Armatimonas rosea: one gene and its partner. The protein of the gene in region 2 interacts with the protein of the main gene of each other region in a pairwise test. Links are inferred from orthologs where the notes say so. Each region holds a gene or a part of one and is shown on either strand. Other genes may lie near its edges.

Evidence for each region.
Region 1: the proteins of ruvC (region 2) and ruvA interact in binary tests that used the Escherichia coli proteins (3 or more experiments, as listed by UniProt). The link is inferred for Armatimonas rosea from one-to-one orthologs.

The regions. Positions count from the first base shown.
Region 1 is NZ_JACHGW010000004.1:756,167-767,519, reverse strand. What follows is about bases 915-3,861. They hold ruvA (Holliday junction branch migration protein RuvA), read left to right. Parts: upstream 915-2,045; coding sequence 2,046-2,678; downstream 2,679-3,861. Other genes in these bases: ruvB (Holliday junction branch migration DNA helicase RuvB), read left to right, coding at 2,787-3,861; HNQ39_RS22990 (hypothetical protein), read right to left, coding at 1,551-1,997; HNQ39_RS22995 (hypothetical protein), read left to right, coding at 1,204-1,554; HNQ39_RS23000 (hypothetical protein), read left to right, coding at 915-1,032. Outside these bases: HNQ39_RS23005 (proteasome subunit alpha), read left to right, coding at 1-252; more of HNQ39_RS23000, read left to right, coding at 256-914; more of ruvB, read left to right, coding at 3,862-3,875; HNQ39_RS22975 (tetratricopeptide repeat protein), read left to right, coding at 3,891-5,303; HNQ39_RS22970 (tetratricopeptide repeat protein), read left to right, coding at 5,324-7,009; HNQ39_RS22965 (ABC transporter permease), read left to right, coding at 7,060-8,373; HNQ39_RS22960 (C2 domain-containing protein), read right to left, coding at 8,408-9,646; HNQ39_RS22955 (glycoside hydrolase family protein), read right to left, coding at 9,739-10,353; HNQ39_RS22950 (hypothetical protein), read right to left, coding at 10,343-10,747; HNQ39_RS22945 (DUF2237 family protein), read right to left, coding at 10,744-11,100; HNQ39_RS22940 (cysteine dioxygenase), read right to left, coding at 11,152-11,353. UniProt on the Escherichia coli protein: The RuvA-RuvB-RuvC complex processes Holliday junction (HJ) DNA during genetic recombination and DNA repair.
Region 2 is NZ_JACHGW010000002.1:1,271,647-1,282,813, forward strand. Bases 2,631-5,391 are described here. They hold ruvC (crossover junction endodeoxyribonuclease RuvC), read left to right. Parts: upstream 2,631-3,635; coding sequence 3,636-4,148; downstream 4,149-5,391. Other genes in these bases: HNQ39_RS13805 (family 10 glycosylhydrolase), read left to right, coding at 2,631-2,905; HNQ39_RS13810 (hypothetical protein), read left to right, coding at 3,005-3,631; HNQ39_RS13820 (hypothetical protein), read left to right, coding at 4,175-4,909; HNQ39_RS13825 (protein-disulfide reductase DsbD N-terminal domain-containing protein), read left to right, coding at 4,973-5,391. Outside these bases: HNQ39_RS13795 (hypothetical protein), read left to right, coding at 1-610; HNQ39_RS13800 (hypothetical protein), read left to right, coding at 614-1,291; more of HNQ39_RS13805, read left to right, coding at 1,439-2,630; more of HNQ39_RS13825, read left to right, coding at 5,392-5,476; HNQ39_RS13830 (protein-disulfide reductase DsbD family protein), read left to right, coding at 5,479-7,407; HNQ39_RS13835 (prolyl oligopeptidase family serine peptidase), read left to right, coding at 7,569-9,410; HNQ39_RS13840 (NlpC/P60 family protein), read left to right, coding at 9,456-10,259; CAF17-like 4Fe-4S cluster assembly/insertion protein YgfZ, read left to right, coding at 10,256-11,158; HNQ39_RS13850 (hypothetical protein), read left to right, coding at 11,155-11,167.

The DNA of each region.
Region 1 (11,353 bases), on a different replicon or contig from region 2:
CGCGGCGCGTTTGAGTACATCGGGCGCACCAAGGGCCCGTTTCGCGAGATGGATCGTGACACGGCGCTCCGTGAGGTGCTGACCCTCCTGGAGATCGCGGCGGACCTGGATGCGGCGACCGGCGGGGCGGCCAAGTACCTCCCGCTCGCCAAGACCATCACCGCCGACGGTATCGCCGATGTGGAGGAAGAGACCCTCCGCGCGATCGTCAAGACCACCCTCGCGTCCGAGCCCGCACTGGTTCAGGGATAAGCTATGTCCTACAATTTCTATGATTTTAACAACGCGCTCCAGCAGCGCAACGAGTATGTCGAGGACCGTCTGCGCGACGGCTCCCCGGTGGTGGGGCTTAGCTACGACGGCGGCCTGCTGCTCCTGACCCTCCGGCACAGCCAGCGCAAGGTCTACGAGATCTACGACAAGATGATGATGGCGGCGCTGGGCAAGCAGAGCGATATCGAGAGCATCCGCCTCGCCGCGATCGACGCAACGCACCGCGAGGGCTTCCAGCGCTCCGAAGACGATGTCAGCGTCCAGCGGCTGGTCGGCTTTGGCCTCTCGCCTGCCGTCAAGCGCATCTACAACGACAACAACACGATCCCGCTCACGTTCAAGGGGGTCTTTGCGGAGCTCCACCCGGAGCCCGCCGACGATCTCTACTTCACGCTGGGCTACGACGGCGAGTTTCGCAACACCAAGCGCTTCGCCGTGGTCGCCGGGACGGTCTACGCGTCGGAGCAGGCCGAAGAGTCGCTCAAGGACGCCCACCTGGGCAACCTGGAAGACACCCTCAAGGCAGCGCTGAAGGCGTGGGGAATCGCCCGCACGCAGCTCGCGCCCCTGCCGGAGAAGCTCGACGAAGACGGCGAGGAAATTGTCCCCCCACCGACGCCTGAGGAGATCATCAAGACCGCCTTCGCCGATGGCCTGAGTGTCGAGGCCGCCATCCTAGAGCGCCACACCAAGCGCGAGAGCCGCTTCCGCCTCCTCACCGAAGCGCAGCTAGAGCCCGTCCTGGCGGACTACAGGTAGTTTAGACCGCCCCCGTTGGAGGGGGGCGTCTTGCTGTCGTCGCAGGCTCCGACACAAAGGGCTTCGCCCACCCCGAGTGAACTCGGGATTATGGCCTGAGGCCTTTGTGTCCGAGGCACGAGGACAGCAAGACGCTCCCGTTCATGGGAGCGATCTAAACGGGAGCCAAAAATGAGCGTCCGCTACCTCGTCGTCACCAACCCCCTCCGCGAGCCCTACTACGGCCTCGCCGTCCTCCACGCCGACTACCGTACCCGAACCATCGCCCCGGTGATCGTCGCCGATCCCGACGGCAAGACCGTCCCCTCGCGCCTCGTCAACGAAACCCTCGGGGAGCCCGAGGCCGATGGCAAGCGCCGCTGGTCTTTTGATCTAGAGTTCTTCTGCGACTGCGACCCGTTAGCGACAGTCGCCTACGCCGCCCGCTTCGGCGACGACCCCGCCTCCCAAGTCCCCGAGGACCAGTGGCGCTGGCGCCGCAAAGAAGGTGTGCTAATGGCGATTGAGCGTGAAAACCTCTAGAAGTTCTTCTGAACCCAGCAGTAGAGATGTCCGGTCTTCTTGTCGTAGTAGAGAATGTAGTACGTGCCATCCTCTCGCTTCGCCGGATCAAAAGTGGGGGTTATTGCAAAGCGACCAGGGCCGCCTGGCTTCCACCAAAAGGGAGGCTGGTGCCAAAAGAGCGGTGGAACCGCAGTGTTTGAGTTGTGCTCTGTGAGCTGGAGCTCCTTAACCAGAATGTCAAAGAGCTTGGGGTCTGCTTTGATTCGCCAGAGCTCTCTACTATCCACAACAAACGATGTCTCGTAGCAGTAGGCTTTACCGGCAAGGGAAGCGTGCGACTTCGCCCACTCAGGGAGAGGATCGGGGCGAGCAGGCCAGTCGCGTTCTCCCAGATAGCCCGTCACCAACAGAATGCCTAGAACCAGTCCGGTAATGAGTGCGATTTTGAGCATCTTTTTCATGGTGAACTTTCCGCCTGGCTAGCACGGGAGCGAGTATAATCCAGAGCAATGATAGCGCAACTGACGGGAAAAGTGGTGCGGGTGGCGACACCTGCGGTGGTCTTGGATGTAAACGGGGTCGGGTACAAGGTCTCGGTGCCGCTCTCGGTGATCGAGCAGCTGCCTGCCGATGGCTCGCCGGTGACCTTGGTGACACACATGATTGTCCGTGAGGACGACCTGAGCCTCTATGGGTTTCTGGAGGAGAGCGACCAGCAGGTCTTTGAGCTACTTCTCACGGTGAGCGGGGTCGGGCCAAAAGTGGCGCTGGGCCTACTCTCGGCGCTGGGCGGCGATGGAATTGCGCGGGTCGTGAGCTCGGAGGATGTTCGGGCGATCACCAAGACACCCGGGATCGGCCCCAAGCTGGCGCAGCGGCTCGTGCTGGAGCTCAAAGATAAGCTCATGGCCTATGGCTTTAGCCGAAAGGTGGAGCATCTCGCGGCCTCGGCCACGGTCAAGGTGCGCAGTGCCAACGACCAGCTCTTGGAAGATGTCAGCTCCGCGCTCACCAACCTGGGCTACAACAAGAACGACGCGCTCAAGGCCGCCGAGCTTGCCCTAACCGAGGCGCTCAAGACAGACAGCAGTCCCCAGTTTGCAACCGTGCTCCGCGCCGGGCTTAACCGGCTCTCGAGGTAGGATTCCCCCTAACCCCCGCCCGGCGGGGGGACAAAGAGGAACGATGTTTCTTCCTTTTCTCCCCCCCGCCCGGCGGGGGCAGGGGGGGGAGAGGAGAAGGTAAAGAAGATGCCAATTCAGTCTAGTGATATTCGAACGGCCAGCGGCGGCGGTGGCGGTGTGCCGCCCCCGGAGCGCTTGGTCGGCGGGGGCTTTCAGGGCGGGGGGAGCGGCGGCGACGACGAAGGCGAGCTCTCGCTGCGGCCTAAGCGGCTGGCGGAGTACATCGGGCAGCCCAAGATCAAGGAGCGCCTCGGGCTCTCGCTCACAGCGAGCAAGATGCTGGGGCAGGCGCTGGACCACGTGCTACTCAGTGGCCCTCCCGGACTGGGCAAGACCAGCCTCGCAAACGTGATTGCCAATGAAATTGGCGCAAATTTGAAGGCAACCAGCGGTCCAGCGATCGAAAAGCCTGGTGACCTTGTGGCGATCCTCTCGAACCTCGAAGAGGGCTCGGTTTTATTTATCGACGAGATCCATCGGCTCAATCGGCTGGCGGAGGAGTTTCTCTACCCGGCGATGGAGGACTACGAGATGGACATGATCATCGGGCAGGGGCCGTCGGCGCGGACCGTGAAGATCCAGCTCCCACGCTTTACCCTAATCGGGGCGACCACGCGGCCGGGGCTCTTGACCAACCCGCTGCGGGATCGCTTTGGCATTCACGAGGCCTTTGAGTTCTATGGAACCGGCGACCTCACCCAGATTGTCTCACGTTCAGCGGGGATTCTGGGAGCGGCGATCGATGAGAGCGGAGCAGAGCAGATCGCGAGCCGCTCGCGGGGGACGCCGCGAATCGCCAACCGGCTGCTGCGGCGGGCGCGGGACTACGCGTTGGTGAAGGGTGATGGGACGATCACAGCGGCGATGGCGGATGCCGCGCTGAAGATGTACGAGGTCGATGCGCTAGGCTTGGATGAGTTCGACCGGCGCTTCTTGCGGACGCTGATCGATAAATTTGACGGTGGCCCGGCGGGTCTGGAGACCTTGGCCGCGACACTGCGGGAAGAACGCGATACCATAGAGGACGTGGTGGAGCCCTACTTGATGATGCTGGGGTTTTTGAACCGAACCCCCCGCGGCCGCGTCGCAATGCGTGGAGCCTACGAGCATCTCAAGATTCCCTATGGCAAGGGGCCGGGGCTCTTTGATGGCTAGACGGAGATAATAACGATGAACTGTCCGGGATGTCGAGCACGCAATCCGATTGGCAATAAGTTCTGCCGTGAGTGTGGGCAGAAGATACCACTGGAAGAGAATACGCTTGCGCAGGAAGAAGCACTCAAGGCCGAGGCGGAGCGTGCGCGGGAGCGTGTGGCCCAGCTACTGACCCGCGCCTTCACGCTCTCCCAGCAGGGCAAGCCTGCCGAGGCCTTGCCACTAGCGGAGGAGGCTGCCGAGCTCCTGCCCTCCTCGACATCCGCGCTGACCCTCTGCTCTACCCTCTATGAGCGCCTGGGCAAGAACGACCAGGCGATCGCCATGATGGAGAAGGTGGTCGCGCTCAACCCGGAGTCGACGGTCGATGTGGACAAGCTGGACCGGCTGAAACGGGGGGTGCATCTCCTTCCCGCGCGTCCCACGATTGCTGCCGCGGAGGAGTCCGACGACGACGGGCGTCGGCGCTGGCTGCCCATTGCCTTCGCGGTGGGGGCCGGAGCGCTGGTGCTCACCTTGGGGGGGATCGCTCTCGTGAAGTCCCAAGACAAGAAGGATCCCGCGCCCCTGGCGGTTCAGGAAGTGGTGGCAACCCCGACACCTGCGCTCTTGCCCGGCGCACGTAGCACGATAGCCGGGGGAGTCGCCCAGGGAGGGGCTGGTCCGCTCTCTCCCCCCACGGTGGAGGCACGAAGCGATCCCTTCGCACCGATTGGCCGCGTTCCGATGGGAGCGACACCGGAGCCACAGCGCAATCCGATGCGGGCATCGGGGCCGCGTGCGGGGCGACCGGAGGGCGGCGTGGCCCTGCCCAACCCGCGTGAGGCCTTCTCGCGCGAGCCGCAGGGCCAGACGGTCCTAGGAGTGCCGCCTGTGAGCTTGCCGTCTGCGCCTGGAGGCACCGGGATTCGCAATCCCCAGCTCCCCGCACTCGGGGGCATCCAGCGCAACCCCGATGCGATCCCCGCCGGGCCACCGACCTCGCCCCAGGGCCAAGGAATCCCCGCGGGCCGTCCCACGGGAGCGGAGCCTCCTGCGGAGAGCGGTGGCTCGGGGGGGAGCTATATCCGCGTCCGAGAGCACCAGGGCGGCGGCGGTACCGGCAATACGGGCGGGAGTGGAGAGAACCAGACCTCGTCACGTAGCGGCGATCCCTTGCTTCGGGCACAGACCTTGCAGGTAGCAGGTCGGTACCGCGAGGCGATCACCACCTACCGGGAGGCGCTCTCTGCAGGAGCCCCAGCGGGCGATGTCCAGCAGGGAATTGCCCTCTGCCACCAGCGCCTTGGGGAGAAAGCCCCGGCGCGCTCTGCCTACCAGCAGGCAATCACGGCGTTTGAGGCACAGGTGCGCGCCGGACGCAGTATCGATCTCGCAAGCCGAGGGATCGCTGCTTGCCGCGCAGCACTGGATGTCCTCGGTAGCTGACTTTTGTTGTTAAGGATCTGATGAACCGACGAATCTTTTTACTCTCTTGTCTGGGACTGAGCGCCCTGCCCGTGCAGGCGTTTCAGGCACGGCCTAAGGTGCTGATCTTTCCGACGGCCATGGGGCGTGTGGCGGCGGTCACCGAGGAGAAAGCCGGCCCCGACGGGCTCACCGATGGCGACCGGATTAGCATGGCCGCTCGCGCGGTCCGGGAGCGCCTCGACGAAGAAAATGTCGTGACGACGCTGCTCTACGATGGCAGTGATAGCTACTTCCAGAAAGCGATTGTCGATTCAAAAGTCAAGCTCGCCCCCGGCACCGAGCCCGATGAAGCCGCGCGGATCAAGATTGGGGCCCAGCTCGGGGTTCACTATGTTGTCACAGTCTACTCCCGGCTCTCGATTGAGCAGCCTCTCAGCCAAAAGGCGGCCCCCAAGCCCGAGGAACTGAAGGGACGCCAGAAGCAGATCGCCGATGCCTTGGGGCAGAAGCCCATCGAGCAGGTCAACCAGCTCAATGCCATCGCTTCCTCCCAGCAGCCTCCTGTCTTGGAGATGGAGGCCATCGAGCTCCGTCCGGGAGGGAAGGTCGGGCAGCGCTGGCAGGATCGGATCGGAATGGCGGCAGTGCAGGGGGGGCGACGCCTTCCGGGCGCGATTCCGCCGGGTATGGAGAGTGCCGCTCGAACCCTGGTCTACCGGTTTCTCGGGGGGCCGCTCAAGGAGTTTACACGGACCGCCCTCGATCCCTCGCTGGTCCCGCCCAGCACGCCGCGGCCCGCTCCCGTGGAGGTCGTCCCCCTCGACTTCGACCAGGAAGCGGCCCGCCTGATCACCGAGGCACAAGAGCAGCTCCGTCGTGACCAAGCGCCGGGGGCCATTGCCCTGCTACGTCAGGCGGTTAACTACCAGCCACGCGCCGCCGCTTCTCGCATCCTACTGGCAGAGGCCTATCAGAAAGCCCACCGCCCCGCCGATGCCGCCAATGAGATTCGTCGGGCGCTCAAGCTCACCACCGATGCAACCCCAGGCCAGCGCGCCGAGCTGATTCGCCTTCTCGCACGAGCGCTCGTCGAGGACGGTGACCAAGACGGTGCGACACAGCTCTTCAACCAGCTCCTCGCAGACAACCCCCGCAACAGTGAGGCACGCCTTGGGCTCGCCGAGCTCTTGCTGGCACGCAACCAAGGGGAGGCGGCAGAGATCCAGTTCCGCCTGATCCGAGAGAGCGATAAAAACAATGTCGATGCCGGCCAAGGTCTGGCGAGCCTCTTGCTCTCACGGGGAGCCCTTGATGAGGCGATAAAAGAGGCACAGGCGAGCCCCCCGGCCGTCCGGCACGCCATGGCGACCCAGATCTTTATCGAGTCCGCCCAGTCGATCGCCGCGCGCATGCTCCAGAACCGGACGGCTTGGGAAGAGAACAAGCTCAGCCGCGAGATCTTCTACAAAGCCGCGACCTCCCAGTCCGACCGTGCCAAGCAGCTTGCGGAGCTACTGACGACAGCCCTACCGCCGGAGAATGCCCCCGAGGTACTCCGTATCTCCCACAACCGCCGTGTGCTGGCCGCCAGCCTCCTCTCGCAGTCGTTGGGGAGCCTCAAGGAGTTTCTGGAGACCGGGGACACGGCCACGGGGGTGCGCTCGCGAACCCTGCTCAATGAGTTCTACACCGAGATGAAAGACGCCCAAAACGCGAAGAAATAGGGGAGGCGGGGCGCTGTAACCTCTGCCCTGCTTTTCCTGTCTTTGCTGGTGTGCACTTTCTAGAATCCATACGCGTTGCGATCACCGCGCTGATCGCCAACAAGCTGCGCTCGCTCTTGACCATGCTCGGGGTCATCATTGGCGTGGGGGCGGTGATCATCATGATCTCCATCATCCAGGGCGCTCGCCAAAAAGTCGTCAAGGACTTCAATGAAAATGGCACCAACGTGGTCTTTGCCTTCTATGCCCCCAAGCGGGAGAAGCGCAACCTAGGCAAGTTCGAGGGCTTGACCATGGACGATGTCGAGGCGATCGAGCGCCGGGCAACCCTGATCGAGACCATTGTGCCCCGCCTAGAAGGCCCCGCCAAGGTCGTCCGTGGCAAGAAAGACTTCAATGCCAAGGCGGTTGGCGCGACGGGCGACTATCTCTCGGTGAACCCGGTGAAGGTGGAGCAGGGGCGCTTCTTCTTGGGGAGTGGCCTCAACCTGAAGGGCGCGCTCGATGCGGTCGCGGAGCAGCAGGCCAATGAGCTCAAGGTTGCCCATGGGCGTTTTTTAGGAATCGACGATCAACAAACCTGGGCGAAGGTCTGTGTGATCGGGGATAAGATCAAGAAGCAGCTGTTTGAGACCGACGAAGACCCGCTTGGGCAGGTGATCACGGTCTCGATTGGCCAGGCGCGGCTTCCCCTTACCGTGGTGGGGGTGCTGGAGTACAAGGGCAACAACAACTTTGGGGATACGTCGCCCGATGAGCAGATCCTGATTCCCTTCTCGACCATGCAGAAGCGCTTCAGCGGGAGCCGGGTCGTGGCGGCGCTCTCCGCGCGCTCCAAGGGGGACGGCACGGCGGAGGCGGCGGCGGACCAGATCTTTGCCATCCTCAAGGCACGCCACCCGGACCAAGCGCAAGACTTCATTATCGATACGCAAGAGGGGCTCCTCAAGCGCCTCGATCAGGTGCTGCTGGTCTTTCAAGTGGTGCTGGGCGGGGTGGGCTTTCTCTCGCTGCTGGTCGGGGGGATCGGGATCATGAACATCATGCTGGTCTCGGTCACCGAGCGCACCAAGGAGATTGGGATTCGCAAGGCAGTCGGGGCCAAGCGCAACGATATCCTGCTCCAGTTTGTCACCGAGAGCATGACGGTCTCGGGGCTGGGGGGGCTTCTAGGAGTGGCCTTTGGCTACGGTGTCTCCGCGGCGATTGGCTTTGCGATGAAAGACCGGCTCCCGACCTTTGTCCCGCTCTGGGCGGCGGGGCTGGGCTTTGGCTTTGCCGTGAGTGTCGGGATGTTCTTTGGTATCTACCCCGCGGTGCGCGCCTCCAAGCTCGACCCAATCAACGCCCTGCGCTACGAGTAGCACAGGGCGCTGTCGGCGCGCACCGTAATGGGGCTTATTGGATGGTAAAGCGGATCTCTGCGGTCTCGCCCGAGCCCTTGCCCTTCATCGTGATGGTCTGGCCCTTTGTCCCGATCTTCTTTCGCTCTCCGCTGATGGGATCGCGGTGGAAGATCTCCCCACTGACCCGGTTGTAGACCAGGGGCAGGTTGCTCAGAGGCACCGAGACCGGCCCGCTGCTCTTATTGGGGTTGATATCCACCACATCGTCCTTCAGGGTGTCGGACTCCATGAGTGTGATCACAATCGGCACCTCTTCGTCTTGGCCCACCGTGACCGTGTGTGTCCAGTTGGGCTCGATCATGGACTTGTCCTCGACAGTCCCGGTGCGCTTCTCATTTCCGGCGATACTGAGCTTGGCGTAGAAATCCGGCGACTCGCCAAAGTCCCCGACTGCGGAGACCTTGGTGACCTTGACCGTCACCTGACTGGGGAGCACTTCCTGGACGATGCGTACCTTGCCACGAATCGCGTACTCTCCATCGTCTTTGTTTTTAAAGTGCATGTTGATCGGGATGCCACCGGCGCCCGCCTGCTCCAGCTGCTCGTAGGTCCACGTGTCCGCATCCGCCCCCATGAGATCGTCGGGGTCCACGATACCCGCGAGGGTCAGGTTTTGTACCGTCGCAGAGATCGCTGCGTTCTTAACCTGGGTCGTGACCTTCTGACGGATCGCGTCGATATCGAACTTCTGCTGAAACATGGCGAGGGTGAGCTGGTCTTTGAGGGTGCTCACAATGGCATCACGGCTGGCGTTGGCGGCCTGCACCGTGCTTCCATCTTCCTCCACGACGGCGACAATCACCCCTGCCAGGGCGACTTTCTTGGAGAAGGGGCCAATGACATCCGGGGAGATGGGCTTCATCGTGTGCTTGAACTGGCCTGTCGAGGCGGGGATGGAGTACCAGGTACTTCCCTCCTTGCACCAGTCGTCTTCGTTCTTAATATTTTTCTGCGTTTTGTTGGCCTTGAGGACCGTCACCGTGGACGATGGCAAGGCGGCGAAACCGGCATTGCCACTCAGCGCTCCGACTTTAACCGTGCTCCCGTCGATAAAGAACGGGACCGCGATCAAATAGGGCTCGTCCTTAGTGAGCGAGTCGTTTTCGTCGATACACTTTATCTGGTCGATATCGACAACGACATTGATATCGGCGCGTGCGGCGGGACAGGCGAGCAGGCTAAGGGCAACAAGGCTTCCCCAGAGAGCTCGTGGGTGGGTAAAGAGAGACATTGTCTAATAGGTTCCTTTCAGTGCCTATTCTCTCAGGGAATAGTGGACAGAAAGGTGGACAATGCGGGTTTAAAACCGTGGACAGTGGTTTTTTATGCCTTGAGGGCGGTTCGGACAAGAGCCGCTTCCGCATCGCGCCGCCGGTTCATGCCCTCTGCAATCGTTGTCCCCACCCAGATACGCTTCATGGCCTCCAGCTGCTCGGCGATGGCGGCGTAGTCTTTCGTGGCGACCAGGTCCTTGATGGCGCGCATCTCTTTACGCCGCTCGCCCACCAGCGACGTCCCCCGGTTAAAGACCAGGGAGAGCAGGGCACCACGGACATTGGGAGGGAGGTTCTCCACGCCGGGAAAGGTGGCCTTGGTCTTGCGCCAGAAGGTCGCGATTGTCGTGTTCTTAAAGACCGCCAGAGCATCGTCCCAGTCCACGACGATATCTTTGACGCCCGCGATGGCCTTCTCGGCGTCCTTGCCCTTCTTGCCCGCGCAGGCCAGGAGGCGCTTGAGGTCCTTGGGGGTGAGGTAGGCTTCCCAGTCTGCCTGGATCGTCTCTTTCTCGTAGTAGCCCAGGTCGTAGCCCACCCCGATCGTGACACCGGAGGCCTCCCCGGGCCAGGTGGGGGACTTGAGCTTCTTTTCGTAGTAGGCCTGTCCGCCGCCCACCTCGAACTGCAAGATCAGCTTGAGCGACGCGCTACTAAGGGCCATCGTCGTGGGCTCCAAGCTCCTCAGGCTCCGCGAGGCTGTAGTCGTGCTCCTTGGCGCGCGAGCTCGTGTCGATGGTTCGCTGGATCAGCTCCTGGCGGATGCTCTCCTGGCTGGTCTGGGCCACGGTCGCCACCGATGCCTGGGTGCGCCAGTCCACAAAGCTCTGTCCGATCGTGTAGGCCCCAACAAGGCTCCCGAGAAACGTGACGACCATGGTCGAGAGGGAGACGATATGCGGCGCGATCTCCGGCTTTATCACACAGACCGTCACGCCCGTGCCGTAGGTGAGCATCACGCAGGCCAGCCCGATAATAGCCATGGTCCATTTTTTGCTCTGGAGTGCCGGCTTCTCCGAGCTCTCCCGCAGCTGCGCCAGGGCATCGTCTTCGTTCATGCCGCGTGCTCTTTTAGGGTTGCCAGATCGGCCCACTCCAGGGCCAGCTCATTGGTCGCCTCCAGCACGACCTTGGGCGCAAAGCCTGCCTGGTAGGCCTCGACCCAGCGCTCCATGCACAAGCACCAGCGGTCGCCGGGCTTGAGGCCGGGAAAGCCCCACTCCTCACGTGGCGTGCTCAGGTCGTTGCCTGCGCCCTTGGAGAAGGCGAGAAACTCCGCTGTCATCACCGCACAGACCAGGTGCAGGCCGCGGTCCTCACGTCCCGTGTTGCAGCAACCATCGCGATAAAACCCGGTGAGCGGCGCATGGGAGCAGGGAACCAAGGGATCGCCTAAAACATTTCGTGCCATGCTGACTAATTTACCCGGTTTTCCCTTGAGACACTACGTGGGGAGGCACTTCTAGTCAAACCAAAGAGTGCGTGGCAGGGAGCTGTAGCCGCCTTCCTCGTTGGGGACATAGATACGAAACTGTACTAATGGGGTTAGGTAGAGATGAAGTGTGACGGCCCAGGTCTCTGAGTTATTGCGCATGTCATGGCGCTGGAGGGCTTCGCCCGGATAGATCGGGCTCACCTGGCCGATACCCAGTGTCTCCGTCTCG
Region 2 (11,167 bases):
GATGATGCGCAAGGTCAAGTTCGCTATCTTTGGCTTCAGCGACCCGCAGGGCCGCGAGCTTGGCCAGCAAGTGGTTGATAAGCTCGCCAAGGAGTACGACTACCAGTACGGCCGTGACTATGTCAACTGGGGCTACCGGCCCGCAGGTGCCTCCGTGGCCCTGATCAAGTCCGCAGTCAACGACCTGCCAGGTGCCCTGGGCAAGGACACGCGTGGGACCAATGTCGCCGATGTCCCCTGCATGGCGGGGATCAAGGGGGTCAACGATGTCTCGCTGATCGTCGAGATCGCCTCCGCCTCGACCTACGGGGTCTGGATTCAGTTCTACCAGCGCGCGGGCAAGCAGCCCATTCCCACCCTCTACTGCCCGACCTCGGTCATGGCAACCGAGGCGATCCCAAAGCTGGACTCCGGCCAGCTCCAAGGAATGCTCGTGGGGCTCAAGGGCGCGAGCGAGTACGAGCTCCTGCTCAAGGCCGAGGGGTTTGCGTCGTCGGCATCGGCATCGCTCTCCCTCTCGCACCTGCTGATCCTGGTGCTGATCGTGCTGGGAAACCTGGGAATGTTTATGGAGCGCAAGCAGCGCGCACTGGCTGAGGGAGGACGCTAAACCATGAGTGATGGAATGCTCAAGTCGATTGTGGTGCTTCTGGGAGTGCTCACCACTCTGGGAATCTACTCAATCCTCTACAAAGAGAATAAGGTCTTCCGCTTCTTCGAGCACCTCTACCTGGGGCTGGCGGGCGGCTACGCGATCGCGGCCAACTGGAACGATGTGCTCAAGCCCACTTGGTGGGAGCCGATGACCACCGATCCAGGCAAGAACTGGTGGATGGCGGCGCTCCTGCCCGCCGGTGCCCTGTTCTACTTTATCTACTCCAAGAAGAACGGCTGGATGGCACGCCTGATCTTTGGGCTCTTTATCGGCTTCGCCGCCGGGCAGTCGTTCCAGAGCTTCGCGGGGGACTACTTCCCGCAGTTCAAGAATGTCGCCACCAAGCCGCTCTGGGTGGAGGCCGACAAGATCAAGCCCGACTATCCGGTCGGGGCCTACGCCACCGTGCTCAACAACTGGCTCGCACTGGCGATCCTAGGAGCCGTGATGGTCTACTTCTTCTTCTCGTTTGAGCAGAAGAACAAGACGGTCAATAAAGTCTCCAAGTTCGGGCGCTACGCCATGATGGTCGCCTTTGGCGCGATGTTTGGCAACACGATCATGGCCCGTATGGCGCTGCTGATCGGGCGCATCTACTTCCTGATCCACGCCCCCGAGTCCATGAGCGGGCACTAGCAGCCGGGGATTGTCCGGGGATTGAAAATCCCCGGCAGAAGAGAGGGAGCGTCCCGGGGACGCGCGGAGCCTATGGGGTTCTGCGTCCCCGGGACGCTCTTTTTCCTGAGGCGGGGATTTCCAATCCCCGCCGGGTAAACTCAACCCGTGAAGCGACGCGATTTTCTGACACTCTCGGCGGGCGCCGGGGCCGCACTGCTGGCAAGCGATGAGGAGGCACACGCCGAGGAGCTGGGGGCGCTGGAGAAGCCGCCGCCCATCCCGCGCGAGTTCCGAGGCCTCTGGGTTGCCAGCGTCACCAATATCGACTGGCCCAGCAAGCCCGGCCTGCCCCCCGAGGAGCAGCGTGCCGAGCTGATCGCCCTGCTGGATAGGGCACAACGCCTCAAGCTCAACGCGGTCCTACTCCAGGTGCGCCCCGCCTGCGATGCCCTCTACCGCTCCGAGAAAGAGCCCTGGAGCGAGTACCTCACCGGAGTCATGGGCCAGGATCCCGGCTGGGACCCCCTCGCGGAGGCCGTCAAAGAGGCCCACGACCGGGGAATCGAGCTCCATGCCTGGGTGAACCCCTTCCGCGCACGCCAGTCCGGGGCCAAGAGCCCCACCGCGGCCAACCATGTCTCGGTTAAGCACCCCGCCTGGGTCAAGGCCTACGGTACGCTCCAGTGGCTCGATCCGGGTGAGCCCGAGGCCAGTAAGCACTCGCTCGATGTCCTGATGGATATCGTCCGGCGCTACGATATCGACGGTCTCCATGTCGATGACTACTTCTACCCCTACAAGCTCTACACCGACGAAAAAAACAAGGTCGAGAAGCCCTTCCCCGACGAGCCGGCCTGGAAGCGCTATGTTCAGGGAGGCGGCAAGCTCTCGCGCTCGGACTGGCGGCGCAAGAATATCGACGACTTCATCCGCACGCTCTATGAGCAGATCAAGGCGGAGAAGCCCCACGTGAAGTTTGGGATCAGCCCCTTTGGCATCTGGCGCCCCGGCAACCCGCCCCAGATCACCGGCTACGACTCCTACGAGAACCTCTACGGCGACAGTCGCAAGTGGATGCAGGAGGGCTGGGCAGACTACTTCGCGCCTCAGCTCTACTGGAAGATCGACCAAGCCGGGCAGAGCTTTCCCATCCTGCTGATCTGGTGGTCGGAGCAGAACCCGCTCAAGCGCCACCTCTGGCCGGGGCTCTACACCAGCAAGTACCCGCCGCTGGAGATCGAGTACCAGATCAAGGTCGCGCGCGGGCTCTCGGGGACGCCCAGTGGCCACCTGCACTTCTCCGCCGTCGTGCTGAAAAAAGGCATGGAGTCCGATACCAACACGATGGCGGGCCGCCTCGCCACGGTGGTCTACCCCGAGCCTGCGCTCGTCCCCGCCTGCCCCTGGCTCAGCACCGTCCCGCCTCCCGCTCCCCGCAATGTCCGCATCAGTGGTGAGCGCATCACCTGGCAGCAGGTCGAGCGCGCCTTTGTCTACGCCGTCCAGTGGCGCACCGGCGACCGCTGGAGCACCGTCATCCTCCCCGGTGACCACGCCGCCCACGAGACCGGTGCACAGGTAGACCAAGCCGTCGTGACCGCCGTAGATCGGCTCGGGAATGCATCGGTATAGCCGCCGGGCAATCAACTGCCCGGCACAAGCTCTGTACGCCGCGTCCTCGGGACGCTCCCTCTCTGGAGGCGGGGATTTCCAACCCCCGACAGCACACCCATGACAGTACTCCTCCTTGGCCCCCCCGACCCCTACGACGATACCCCGCACGTGACGCCCCAGACGCTCGCGGAGGTGCTGCGCGCTACGCCGGAGCCGGTGAGCCTGATCGCGACCGGGGAGTTTGCCGCGCTCGCGGCGCTCTTGGAGGCCGACCCGGCGCTGATTCGCTCCAAGATTGCGCGCCTCTTTCTGGTGGGGGGGCGAGCGGAGGGCGTGCTGCCTATCGACCCGCGTCTCAAGGAGCGCTACCCCGAGCGCTTCGGCGGTGCGCCCGACCCGACTTTTGCGCGTCTCCTGACCTCGGGGGAGGGCGTGATCTGGCTCCCCGGCGATCTCTGCCTCTGGCGGCACTGGGACGAAGACAAGCAAGAGGCGACTCTCCTCTCCACTTTGCCTGCGCTCTGCCTCGCCCGGCACCCCGAGCCGATGCCCTGGCTGCGCCTCTTTCGCACGGTCCCGGCGCGGGTTGCCGTGGACAATACCGGGCGTGTCACGGAGCTGACGGTCAATGCGCCCAGCCCCAATCTCTATGTCGTGGTCGCCATCGACGGCGCGGCGCTCTCGCGTTTTCTCATCGCTGAGCTCCCCCGCCGGGCGGGGGCGGGGGGGCAGGTGGTATCCTGACCCTGTGACAATTCTGGGGATCGATCCGGGGACAGCCACCACAGGTTTTGGTGTCATTCGCTACGAAGAGGGGCGGCTGATCCCTGTGGATGTGGGGGTCTTGCTCACGACACCGGACATGGCGCTCCCCGACCGTCTCAAGTCCATCTACGACGATATCAACACGCTCTTGGACCGCTACACGCCCGAGCTAGTGGCCACCGAGAAGCTGTTTTTTGATAAGAATGTCACCAATGGGATCGCGGTGGGGGCGGCGCGCGGGGTGATCCTGCTCGCCTTTGCCCAGCGCGGGCTCTCCTGGATGGAGTACACCCCCATGCAGGTCAAGCAGTCGGTGACGGGCTACGGGGCGGCGGACAAGCTCCAGGTCCAGGCCATGGTGACACGCCTGCTCAACCTCGCCGAGGTGCCCAAGCCCGACGATGCCGCCGATGCGCTGGCGGTCGCGATCTGCCACGCCCACTCCCACAAGATCAGCGGTCTCGGGCGTACCCGGAGCCGGGACAATCGAAGGTAAGCATGCCGCCACGACTCAAACAATCCATGAAGACGTTTCGGGGGCTTGCTCTCCTGCCACTGACTCTGCTGACGAGCTGCGCAAAAGTTCCGCCCGTTACCGGGGATGTTCCTAAGCTCCTGCGGGTCACCTTTGCCCTGCGGGGTGAGGTGCAGACCAACGAGACAGGCCTGCCCTACTACTACTTTGTCACCATCAACCGCACCGATAACCCCACCGATAACGGCCCCGTGCCGGTTGTCAGTGTGCCCTGGGGCAATGGCTTCGCCGCCGCCAACTCCGCGACAGGGCAGGGGTTTGTGGGCTTTGTCGCCTTCAACTACCGCGGCCCGGGCTTCCAGGTCTTCTCCTGCGAGAGCAATGGCGTCCTCAACAACCCGGTGAATGGAATCTTCACGCCCTTGGGAGTGCCCTTTCAGAGCACCCCGGTCTCTCGTGGGAGCAAGGTACTCTCCTTCCAGGTCGATCTCAACACGCTCCCGAACAAGACCGCCCGCTACGTCCAGCTCAATATCATCGCCACCAACAACGTCCCCCAAGGCGCTGAGGATGCCCCCAAGCTCTGGGATGCGCTTGGTGATGGGAGCCAGACGGGCTCACTCAATCAGTTTATTACGCTCGACACTCTCCAGAACCAGCTCAAGCGCAACAGCGACGACCGCCGGGAGCCGACACAAAACGATGTTCGCGACCACGTGGCAGCATTGGTGGACGAGCCCAACCTCGATATTGTCGACTGGGAGATTGAGTACCGGAACTAGGCTGCGGTACAATAATTAGGACTGGTCTCATTTTAGGCGAGGGAACTTTCTACCGTCCCTGGCTTGTACAGTAACTACGAGGACTTTACGATCATGTGGATTCGCACCGCAGCCCTGGCTGCTCTGGTTTCGTCGCTGGCATCCGCCGCTCCCGCACAGGCCCCCAAGCTTCCTGGCTTCTTCGCCGCAGCCAAGGCGACAGTCGCTCCGGTCAGTGTCAAGGCGGGGGCGAAGGCCACCCTGACCGTCACCATCACCATGGCTCCTGGCTTTCATATCTACGACCCCAAGCCCGGCGATGAGTTTGCCATCCCCTCCGAGGTGACTCCCACCAAAGTAGCAGGAGTGACCTACGGCAAGGCGGTCTGGCCCGCCCCGACCCTGCACGAGAAGACCCGAATCCACGAGGGGACGATCACGGTCACGGTGCCCATCACGCTCGCCAAGACGGTCAAACCGGGTACTCTGAAGCTGGGAGCGGCGGTGAAGGCCCAGGGCTGCAACGCCACCGGCTGCCTCCCGCCAGAGACGGTTCAGCTCTCCGCGCCGCTGACGGTGAGTAAGTAGTCATGCGACGCCTCCTTGCCCTCTTTGTGCTCGCGGCGGTTGCGGTTGGCAGTGCCTTCGCAACCCCCACAAAGCCGACTCTCTTCGCCACTGTCGCGCCAAGCCCCGCGCGGGCCGGTGAGTTTATCACGGTCCTGGTGACGGCAAAGCTCGCGCCCAAGATGCACATCTACGCGCTCGATGCCAACCCCGATCTCTTCACCGCCACCGAGCTAAAAGTCGAGGGCAAGGGCCTGACCGCGCTGGGAAAACCCGGCGAGTCCAAGCCAGAGCCGTTCTATAGCGCGCCCGACAAGGCCACGGTTGGGGTACATGCCAACGAGGCCACGTTCTCCCAGAACCTCAGCCTTGCCAAAGACACGTCCGCAGGCAACCTCCCCCTCAAGGTAACGCTCCGGTACCAGGTCTGCGACGACACCGGCTGCCTCCCCCCGACCACGGAAGAGGTCAAGCTCGCTCCGCTAACGGTCGAGGCCGGCACCGCCCGCCCCGAGTTCAGCAAGCCCCCCTTCGCGAAGCCGGAGGGGGTGGCGAGCCCCAGCGAGCCGGGGGAGGCAAAAAGCAAGTCTCCCTCAGATGCAGCGCCGACAAACCTGCTGACCTTTATCCTCACAGCCTTTGGTGCAGGGCTCCTGGCGCTCATCACCCCCTGTGTCTTTCCCATGATCCCCGTGACCTTTGCCTACTTTACCAAGGTCGCAACCGCCAAAGACGATGACCCCACGGTGGTGAACAAGACCATCTTTCGGCTGGCCGTGCTCTATTGCCTGGGGATTGTCGTGAGCTTTGTGGTCTTTGGGCTGATCACGGCGCTGACGGTCGGGGCGGCGGGCGCGACCCGCTTTGCGGCCAATCCGATTGTCAATGTGGGCTTTGGGCTGATCTTTATCGGCTTTGGCCTCGCGCTCTTGGAGGTCTTTGAGCTCAAGCTGCCCAGCAGTGTCCAGCAGCTCACCGGTGCGGGCCGCAAGACCGGCGGTTATCTCGGCGTGTTTCTGCTGGGGCTGACTTTTGTGATCGCCAGCTTCACCTGCGCCGCTCCCTTTGTCGGGACGGTCATGGTGCTGGCGGCCAAGGGGGGCGAGCCCATGCTGGCCGTGCTGGGAATGGCGCTCTTTGCCACCGCACTGGCACTGCCTTTCTTCCTGCTGGCGCTCTTCCCGAGCCTGCTCAAGAAGCTCCCCAAGTCCGGCGACTGGCTCACCACGATCAAGGGTGTCATGGGCTTCTTGGAGCTCGCCGCCGCGGTGAAGTTCTTCTCCAACGCCGACCTGGTCTGGAACTGGAACCTGCTCACCGTGCCACTCTGCCTGGCGCTCTATGGCCTCGCGTTATTAGGCTGTGGACTCTGGCTGCTGGGCAAGCTCTATGTCGGCTTCAATACCCCACAGGACAAGCCAACTATCGCACGTCGGGTCTGGGCGGGGCTCTTTATCGCCGCTGCCCTGTACTGTGTCTACGGTGTCTCCGGCCGCCCGACCCACCCGCTTCTCTCTGGCTTCCTGCCCCCCGCCGACCACACCGGCTTTGGGGTACGCAAGGGCGAGAACGAGCTGGAGTGGGAGCGGGACTTTGAGAAGGCCAAGTCGCTGGCGAAGGCAAGTGGCAAGCGCGTGATTATCGACTTCACGGGCCATACCTGCACCAACTGCCGCGATGTCGAGACCCGTGTCTTTCCGGAAGTCGCGGTCAAGACAGAGCTGGAGAAGTACATCCGAGTCCGCCTCTACACCGACCGCGACGGTGGCAAGTACGCGACGCCTGAGGAGGGCAGCCGCAACGCCGATCTCGCGATGACCTACTTCGACGCGATTGTCAACCCGCTCTACGCCGTGGTCGATGCCGATGGCAAGCTGATCGCCAAGACCGACTACAACCTCGCCAAAGACCCCACCCGTATGGCCGAGTGGCTCAAGAACGGCCACAGCTAGGCAATCGTCCCACCCAAGGAACGAGTATGGCCGGAACCACCAGGGTTCCGGCTTAAGAGGGCGATCCACCCGCTTGCGGGTGGATCGCCCTCTCAAGCCCGGACACTCGTTGTCCGGGCTTCACATTGTCCGGGCTCCTACGTTTCCCGTATAATGCCTTTATGAGTAAGACGCTTTTCTCGTTTCTCGCCCAGCCGCCGACGATGCGCAATGGGATTCCGCTCCAGCCCGCAGGAAAGATCATCCCGCCGATTGGGATGACCCTCAGCCCCACCGATAAGACCGCCCTCACCGATGGAGTCGCGGCGCTGGGGGCCAAGACCGACGCGCTCAAGAAGCACCCGCTCTGGCCCGATGTGGAGATCTACCGAAAAGCAGTCGCCTGGAGCCTGGAGGCCAACACGATCTACAATGCCCGCGAGCTTCAGACCGCCAAGGAGCTCCTGACCGAAGGCACCGCCCGCGCCGATGCCCTTGCACGCGGCCAAGCCCCGTGGACCAAACAAACCGGGCTTGTGGTGCGCGCCTACACCAGCAAGCTCGATGGCTCCGTCCAACCCTACGGCCTCGTGATCCCCGACAGCGCCTTCGACGGTCAGAAGCACCGCCTCGACCTGTTCATGCACGGGCGCGGCGAGAACCTGACCGAGCTCTCGTTTCTAGAGCAGCGTCGCAAGAGCCCCGGTGAGTTCACCCCTCCCGGCGCGCTCGTGCTCCACCCGTACGGGCGCTTCTGCAACGCCAACCACCTCGCCGGAGAAGTGGATGTCTTTGAGGCGATCGCCCATGTGCAGAGCCAGTACAAGATCGACGAGGACCGCATTATCCTGCGTGGCTTCTCCATGGGTGGGGGCGCGACCTGGCACCTATCGGTCCACCACCCCGACTACTGGTGCGCCGCCGCGCCCGGCGCGGGCTTCGCCGACACGATCCGCTTCTCCAACCTGAAAGAGAGCGAGATTCCAGGCTGGCAGCGCAAGCTCCTGCGCCTCTACGACCCGGTGGACTGGGCGGTGAATCTGGCGCAGTGTCCGCTGGTGGTCTACTCAGGCGAGATCGACGGCCAGAAGCTGGCGGCCGATGACATGGAGGCGGCACTGAAGGCAGAGGGGCTGCCCATGACCCATATTATCGGGCCAAAGACGGGCCACTCCTACCATAAAGACAGCAAGCCGCTCATCAATGCGGAGCTGGATAAGTACGCCGCGCGGGGCCGCGACAAGAACCCCCAGAAGGTACGCCTGACCACCTGGAGCCTGCGCTACGCCAAGTCGAACTGGCTGCAGATTACGGGGCTGGCCAAGCACTGGGAGCGCGCCCGCGCCGAGGCCGAGCAGAGCGCCGATGGCAAGAGCGTGACGATCAAGACCAGCGGGGTGACCGCCCTCCAGCTGGCGCGGAGCTTCAAGAGTGTCAACCTGGATGGCCAGCAGCTCGCGGGGGCGGTTTTTTATAAGGACAAAGATGGGAAGACCTGGCGCGCTGGTGAGCCCCGTGGGAAAGAGCTTCGCAAGAAGCCTGGTCTGCAAGGCCCCATCGACGATGCCTTTATGAACCGCTTTGTCTTTGTGCGCCCGACCGGGATTCCCAAGACCCCTGAGCAAGGGGCGTGGGCGAAGAAGGCTATGGAGCAGGCAATCGACGACTGGAAGACCTTCTTCCGCGGCGAGGTCGTGGTGGTCGACGACGATAAGCTGACGGCAGAGCAGATCCGCAACGCCAACCTGGTGCTCTGGGGTGACCCGGCATCCAATAGCGTGATCGGGCGCATCTCGGCCAAGGTGCCCCTCGGCTGGACCCCGGAGACTGCACCCGTGGGAATCTACCCCAACCCGCTCAACCCGAGCCGCTACGTGGTCTACAACTCGGGCTTTACCTGGCACGACTACATGTCCGGCTCCAACGCCCACCACACCCCCAAGCTCCCCGACTGGGCGACCGTTCGGGTGGCGGATGGGAGCGTGGTCGCACAGGGCTTCTTCGACGAGAGCTGGAAGAAGTAGGGCCACTCCCTAACCCCCGTCGGTAGGGGGAGGTACAATAACCCTGTGAGAACACAACAAGTGGCGCAGCCGGTCTGTCATCTGTGGCAAGAGACCCGGCGGCGGGAGAACGACCGCGTCTCGCAGGTCCTACTGGGAAGCACGGTCAGCGTGCTGGAGACCTCCGATGATGGCGAGTGGGTGCGGGTCCAGGGCGACGATACCTACCGGGGCTGGGCGGAGACACGCTTCTTGGTGGATGAGGTGGCACCGGAGGCGACTGTCTCCGTGCCCTTCGCCGATGTCCGTGCCGAGGCGCGTGCCGATGCTCCCCTCGTGGCGCGGCTCTCGATTCTGAGCACGCTTACGGCGCACCCGCCCGTGGGGGACTGGTGCCCCGTCACCCTGCCCGGCGGCGCGTCGGGCTGGCTCCCCGTGGCGGCGCTGGCACCGCTACCCAAGAAATCCCCCGAGGTCTGGGCCACCGAGTTTCTCGGGACCCCCTATCTCTGGGGGGGATCGTCGGCGTTTGGCCTCGACTGCTCCGGGCTGGCGCAGCTCTGCTACCGGCTGGCGGGAATCACCCTGCGCCGGGATGCCGATATCCAGCGCGACGATCCCCGGTTTATTCCCGTGGCGCAGGACGCCCTCGAACCGGGGGACTTGGTCTTTTTTGGCAAGCCCGAGAAGATCACCCACGTGGGGCTGCACCTTGCAGGAAAGACGTTTATTCATGCCGCGGGGGGAGCCGGGACGATTCTTACCGAGTGGGGCGACACGCGCTACTCTCCCAGCTATGTCGATGCCCGGCGGCTCAACCCGCAGCGAGCGAGCGACCCCGTGATCCGTTTTGAGGCCGAGACCCGATGACCCTCCCCGAGTGCTTTTATCTCCCCCTGGAGCGCGACCTCCTGCGCCTGACCGGCCGCGACCGCCAGAGCTTCTTGCAGGGTATGGTCACCAACGAGATCGCCTCCCTGACCCCGGGACAGGGGTGCTACGCCTTCCATCTCACCAGCAAGGGCCAGATCCTCGCCGACTGCCGGGTCGCCTGCCTTGAGGACAGCCTGCTCATCGACACCGAGCCCGGCTGGGGTACGCCTCTGGCAGAGTCGCTAGACCACCACCTGGTCATGGAGCGCGTCAAGATTACGCCTCTGACCGGAATTCTCTCCACGTTTGTGGGAGGCGAGGAAGCCGAGGAGATTCTTCGTGGGCTACAGCTTCTCCCTGAGCCTGGTGAGGGGAGTAATGTCACGCAGAGCTTCGTCGGGCAGCAAGTCATTGTGGTGCGTACGCACTGGATTGCCGGTACGGGCTTTATGATCTATGCCAGTGCGGAGACAATGGCGATTGTGCACGATAGTGCAGGGGAGCTCTTAGACAGCGCGGTTTTTGAAGGGCTACGGATCGAGGCGGGGATTCCCAAGGGGCGCGTGGACTTCGATGAGAAGACCCTCGCGCCGGAGACTGGGCAGGCAAGCCGGGCGATTCACTACAAGAAGGGCTGCTATATCGGGCAGGAAGTGGTGGCACGCATCGATGCGCGGGGCCACACCAACCGCGGCTTTGTCCGGCTGACCCTCGACGCTCTTGTGGCACCAGGAACCAAGCTCTATACCGACGGTAAAGAGGTGGGCTGGCTGACGTCCGTGGCACCGGGACCGACCTTGGGGGAGCCGCGGGCTCTGGGGTACCTACGCAATGAGTTTGCCGCGCCTGGAACACAGGTTGCGGTGGGCGAGAGTGGCATGGGAGTCGTGGTATGAAACGTCCCG